DNA from 2 places in the Gemella taiwanensis genome. Region 1 is predicted to be linked to the other one. Evidence: riboswitches for the same ligand, from Rfam matches in the RefSeq annotation. Region 1 holds a riboswitch; the other holds the start of a gene.
What was found. A riboswitch is a leader RNA that binds a small molecule or an ion and turns the genes downstream of it on or off. The one in region 1 is predicted to bind FMN.
Positions count from the first base shown of each region.

Region 2: another riboswitch for FMN. It lies ahead of ACWOA3_RS07705 (ECF transporter S component); the one in region 1 lies ahead of ribD (bifunctional diaminohydroxyphosphoribosylaminopyrimidine deaminase/5-amino-6-(5-phosphoribosylamino)uracil reductase RibD).

Region 1 covers NZ_JBSMTL010000008.1:35,892-39,299, reverse strand. The annotation lists gene ACWOA3_RS06500 (sodium-dependent transporter) at 361-1,704, shown strand; FMN riboswitch at 1,867-1,991, shown strand; gene ribD (bifunctional diaminohydroxyphosphoribosylaminopyrimidine deaminase/5-amino-6-(5-phosphoribosylamino)uracil reductase RibD) at 2,157-3,227, shown strand; gene ACWOA3_RS06490 (riboflavin synthase) at 3,212-3,408, shown strand, end outside.
Region 2 covers NZ_JBSMTL010000012.1:33,937-37,344, forward strand. The annotation lists gene glmS (glutamine--fructose-6-phosphate transaminase (isomerizing)) at 1-1,697, shown strand, start outside; FMN riboswitch at 1,821-1,933, shown strand; gene ACWOA3_RS07705 (ECF transporter S component) at 2,141-2,701, shown strand; gene ACWOA3_RS07710 (DUF1310 family protein) at 2,838-3,194, opposite strand.

The sequences.
Region 1 (3,408 bases):
TTACCTTTTTATTATCTATGCAAAAGCAACAAATTAAAAGTTTTCAAAAAATTATTGACAAATTTTCAGATAAATGTTAAGATTTTAATTACAATTAATAAAGGAGCTACTCAATAATGAAAACTAATATTTTAACTAGTAAAAGAGAATACTTTTTCGTGCCATTTTAGCAGCACTTATATCTCATAGCATTGTAGATATAAGTGCAACGATGTCTACAATGGCTAGTTAAACATGTTTTCAGGCCATTGGTAAAAATACTAAATGGCCTTGAGTATAGTATTATATATATTTTAAAAGCTATTTAGTATTTTCTAAATAGCTTTTATTTTTTTAACAATTAATAGGAGGAAAAATTTTATGTCAGAAAATTCAAAATGGAGTTCTAAAATAGGTTTCATACTTGCTTCAGCGGGATCTGCGATAGGTCTTGGAGCTGTATGGAAATTCCCATACATGACCGCAGCAAATGGTGGAGGTGGATTCTTACTAGTCTTCCTTATCTTCACTCTTTTAATTGGACTACCACTACTTCTTGCTGAATTCGTACTTGGTCGTGGCGCTGGAGTTTCAGCCATCAGAACTTTTGGTAAACTAGGAAAAAACAAAAATTATAATATTATTGGTTATATCGGTGGATTCGCCCTATTCATCTTACTATCATTCTATAGTGTTATTGGTGGATGGATTTTAGTATACTTAGGTATTTCAATTGCTGATGCTCTTGGGCTTCATGCTACTGGTAATCACGCAGCCCTATTCACTAGTGTTATCTCAAATACTTGGATTGCATTAGGAGCTCAGGCTTTATTCATCTTATTAAATATTCTTATAGTATCTCGTGGTGTTCAAAAAGGTATTGAAAAAGCATCAAAAATCATGATGCCACTATTATTCATCATATTCTTAGTAATTATCGCAAGATCATTAACATTACCAAATGCAATGAGTGGAGTAACTTCCTTCTTAAAACCTGATTTTTCTAAAATCACAAGCTCTGGTATTTTATTCGCACTTGGTCAATCGTTCTTCGCTCTTTCTATCGGGGTTACAGCTATGTTAACTTATGCATCATACCTTGATAGAAGAACTAACCTGGTTCAATCAGGTGTTTCGGTTGTATTAATGAACATTGCCGTTTCTATAATGGCTGGATTGGCAATCTTTCCAGCTATGAGTTCATTCGGAATGGAATCTGAAGGTGGACCGAGTTTATTATTCATCGTATTACCACAATTATTCAACAATATGGCATTCGGTAAAATTTTCTACATTTTATTCTTAATATTATTCTTATTCGCTACTATTACTTCATCTGTAGTTATGTTAGAAATCAATGTAGGAAATATTACTAACCAAAAAAATACTAACCGTACTAAATTCAGTGTAATCATCGGAATCTTAACTTTCATAGTTGGAATTCCTTCTGCTCTATCTTACGGTTCATTATCTGATACATTAATATTCGGAAAAACAGTTTTCGATTTAATGGACTTCTTAGTATCTAATATACTTATGCCACTTGGTTGCTTAGCATTATCAATATTCACCGGATATGTACTAGACAAAAAAGTTGCCAAAGAGCAATTACACATTAACGAGAATAACAAAACAAGCCTAGTATTATTCAGAACATGGCTATTCCTATTAAGATACATACTACCAGTTATTATTCTTATCGTTTGCTTAGCGCAATTTTTATAATATAATTTAAAATTATTAGGAGTGATTCAAATACCGATTTCGTAGAAATACTATCTGTTGAATCACTCTTATTTTTTTTATATTGTTTTAAATATTTTTTATAAATAAACTTTAATTATTGACATGCGTTTTCAATAGTGCTATCATTAAGTCATGAATTAAATATTTCTTCGGGGTAGGGTGTAATTCCCAACCGGCGGTGACTAGTTTTCTAGAAGTCCGTGAGCGCAAGCTGATCTGGTGAGATTCCAGAACCGACAGTATAGTCTGGATGGGAGAAGAAATTATAGCATTAAGATAAATATATCTAATACTACTGATAATATACAACCTAGAATGTATTATAATTATACATTCAGGGCTTTTTATCGAATAATAAACAAACCATCAATCCCGATTATTTGAATCATCAAATATAATCGGGGTTTTATTTTTATAAAGGAGTTGATACTATGCATGAATATTTTATGAATCTTGCTCTATTAGAGGCTAAGCGTGGTGCAAAATATACACATACCAATCCTCTAGTTGGTGCAATTATAGTAAAAGATAATAAAATTGTCGCAAGAGGTTCACACCTTCGTTACGGTTGTGAACATGCTGAAAAAAATGCTATTTCTACTTGCAAAACTCCTGAAAAAATATTTAATTCAACTCTATATGTCACATTAGAACCATGTAACCACAAAGGAAAACAACCTCCTTGTACAGAAACTATATTGAAAATGGGAATCTCTAAAGTTGTTGTTGCTCAATTAGACCCTAATCCAATAGTTAGTGGAAAGGGAATTAAATTCTTACGTGATAATGGAATTGAAGTTATAACTGGTATCTTGGAAAAAGAAGCTTATAATCTAAATTATGCTTACAATTTATTCCACACACAAAAAAGACCTTATGTAGTCTTAAAACAAGCTACCAGTCTTGATGGAAAATTAGCCTTTACTAATGAAAGAACTCAAATAACAGGAAAAGAAGTATATGACTTCGTTAGAAATGAACGTGATAATTATCAAGCTATTCTCGTTGGAGCAAAAACTGTATTAATAGACAATCCAAAATTAACTGGAGCCAATACTTCGTTATATCCACCGAAAAGAATAGTATTAGACAAAGAAGGTTCAATTTTTCAACATAAAGAACTAAATCTCTTTAAAGACGATTCTTCTGACGTTATAGTTTTTTCAAAACATAAAAATGAAGACTTACCTTCGCATGTAACTATCGTTACCCCTAACGACTTTACAATAAAAGAAATTCTTACTGAGATTGCAAAACTTGGTATACAGTCAGTTTACGTAGAAGGCGGTCCTTGTATACATGATCAATTCCTTGCTAGTGGTTATTGGGATGAAGTGATTTCATATATTTCCCCTACACTCTTAGGAGGAAACAATACTTCATCATTTAGTAGTGATAGAACTACTAATGAAAAAATCACTTTACACGATATTAATGTAATAAAACTCGGTGAAGATATAAGAATCTCAGGAAGGAAAGAAAGTCAATGTTTACAGGATTAATAAAAGAACAAGGGAAAATAGTAAAAATAATAAAATCAAGTCACAGTATAAAATTAACAATACAAGCAACTAAAAACTTACTAGAAACATATAAAATTGGTGATAGTATGGCAGTAAATGGAGTATGCTTGACATGTGTCCAAAAAAGTTCATCACAATTCACCGTTGATATTATGCCCGA
Region 2 (3,408 bases), on a different contig from region 1:
GAGTTGTGGATGGTAAGGCTAATGTAACAAAGGCTGTTGGTCGTATTAAAAACTTAGAAGCCCTAATCCCTGGAGATCTTCACCTAGAATTAGGTATTGGTCATACACGTTGGGCTACTCACGGTGGAGTAAACGTAACTAACTCTCACCCTCACCAAAGCTTTAACAAACGTTTCATCTTAGTTCACAACGGAGTTATCGAAAACTTCCAAGAACTTAAAGATAGATTTTTCAAAGATGTAGAACTTGTTTCTGAAACTGATACTGAAGTTATCGTTCAATTAGTTCAAATATACAGTGATCGTGGTCTTGAAACTAAAGAAGCTTTCAAAAAAGCTGTATCTAAATTACAAGGATCTTATGCACTTTGTTTAATCGACACAGAAGATAAAGACACTTTATATGTAGCAAAAAACAAAAGTCCACTTCTTATTGGACTAGGAGAAGAAAATAAAAACTATGTTGGTAGTGATGCTTTAGCAATGATTAAGTACACTAACAACTTCTTAGAAATCAACGATGGTGAAATTGTTATCGTGAAAAAAGATAGCGTAACTATCGAAGATAAAGAAGGTAACGTTGTAGAACGTGAAAGTTTCTCAACTAACTTAAACGCTGGAGAAATTGATAAAGGTATCCACGAGCATTACATGATTAAAGAGATTCATGAGCAAGTAGGAGCTATGCGTAATATCATCTCTCACTACTTTGATGGACATGATGTAAATATTGACAGTGAAATTATTAACAACGTAAAAGATGCGGATAGACTATACATCATCGGATGTGGTACAAGTTATAACGCTGGTTTAGTAGGAAGAAACTACTTCGAAAAATGGGCTGGTATCCCAACAGAGGTACACCTAGCATCAGAATTTGCTTATAACGTACCATTATTATCTAAAAAACCAATGTTCATCTTCCTTTCTCAATCAGGAGAAACAGCTGACCTTCGTGCAGTATTAACAAAATTACGCAGCATAAATGAAGATTATAAATTCTTAGTACTTACTAACGTTGATGCGTCAACTCTATCTCGTGAATGTGACTACACATTATTACTTCACGCAGGTGTTGAAATTGCGGTTGCATCTACTAAAGCATACACTGCTCAAATCGCAACATTAAGCATACTAGCTTACGAAGTAGCAAAACAACTTTCAAAACAACCTAAATTTGATATCGAGCAAGAATTATCAGTAATTACTTCAGCAATCGAATCAATCTTAGATGATACAAAAACTATCAAAGACTTAGCTAAAAACTTATTCACTGAACGTAATGCATTCTATATTGGACGTGGAATCGACTACTATAGTGCATGTGAAGCAGCTTTAAAACTTAAAGAAGTTTCTTACATTCAAACAGAAGGTTTTGCCGGAGGAGAATTAAAACACGGTACAATCGCTCTTATCGAAGAAAGAACACCAGTTGTAGCTCTTATCACAAGTGCAAAACTTGACTTAAATACACGTAGTAACGTAAGTGAAGTAGCTAGCCGTGGAGCTAATACTCTAATCATTACATTAGAAAAATTAGCACGTGAAGGTGACTATGCGATTCCTAACGTAAACGAAGATCTTGCTCCAATCGCAAGTATCGTTGTTACACAATTATTCGCATACTATGCAGCTTATACTAAAGGTTTAGATGTGGATAAACCACGTAACCTTGCTAAATCAGTAACAGTAGAATAATAAATAATTTAAGTAGCTCGGAAGATTTATTTCTGGGCTACTTTTATCTATTCAAAAAAGTTAAGCCTTTTCTCTTTACAAACTTTAGTCTTAGGTTTATAATAAACCTATAATAAATAATTAAATTATCTTCGGGGCAGGGTGAAATTCCCGACCGGCGGTTAAAGTCCGCGAGCGCAAGCTGATTTGGTGAAATTCCAAAACCGACAGTACAGTCTGGATGATAGAAGATATAGAATTAATAAACTTGCACATATAACCTTACTACGTATGTATATTTGTCATACAATGTATTGTGCAATGCTTATTTTTCATACCTTTCAGTCCCGCTTTAAAATTTTTAAAGTGGTGTTTTTTATATCTGATATAGATTTGAAATTCACCGTATTAAAAATTGTATTGCGGTTATTTTTTGCCTATGAAGATAGGAAAGAGGATTTAATATGTATAAAAAAAATGTTCATTCACTTATTTTAAGTGGAATGCTTGCAGTTATTGCTCTACTTCTATCTTTTTTTAGTTTTGCTGTGCCATTCTTGCCACCATTTCTAAAATTTGATTTCACATTTATCCCGCTGTTCATGGCGTTGTTATTATTAGGTTATAAAGATGCACTTTTAGTGTCATTCTTAAAAAACTTCCTACACTTCGCATTATTATCACATGAGCCAATCGGATCAATTGCTAATATCGTTGTAGAATTTACTTTCATTAGCATTATCGTATTCTTCTACAAAAAAGGTACTGCAAAAACAATCATCGGTGGTATCTTAGGTACTTTAGCTATTACATTATTCATGTCATTACTTAACTACTTCGTGTTACTTCCAGCATATGGATATATTATGAATCTAGCAGACATCGTGACTAACGTGAAAACAATCGTAACGGCTGGTATTATACCATTCAACCTACTTAAAGGTGCTTTAATAACATTCTTATTCTTCGTTACTAAGAGTGTTTATAAATCAATACCAACAAGTATTCGCAGTCGTTTTGCATAAAAATAAAACTAAACAATTAATTTAACCATGAAAAATTCCTCCATTACATTCACCTTACTGTAATGGAGGATTCCTTTTTTATTATTTCTTAGGAAATATTTTATTCCAAAAATTATTTTTACACCCTACAATTATCTTATTCACTCAATAGTTCATCTAATTTTTCCGAATGTGCTACTTCTTCTACATTCACATCTTTTTCATCGAGTACCGTATCAATATTTATTTTTTCATCATTATTAACTATTAATCTAGCATAAATTTTTTCTCCAACACTTCTTATACTCTCATAATCAATCTTATAATCTTTTATTTTCGACTTCGCCGTAAATGCCAATTTATCTTTTTCTAAAATTATTTTCTCATAAAAACCACGTGCATCTGCAGTTTTTACGACTCTAACTATTTCTTTATACTTAGGATTATTTTTCATATAAATAACTCCACCTACAGCAGCCATAAATGTTATTGCTCCTAATATTTTCTTTCTCACTTAAACACTTCCTCCTTTTTACAACTACCAATCGGAGATTTTAAAACTCCCTTATTAGTGTACTTTTTAGTTATCTTATATATTATAACTTTTCCGAGTTTTTTGCAATAGTATTTTAATCTTTTCTTGTACTTTATACATTGCTTCCTTTTATCATCAATCTCGTCATAATTTCTTCATAATTATAACAGTCTAAACAATTTAAGTTTAATCG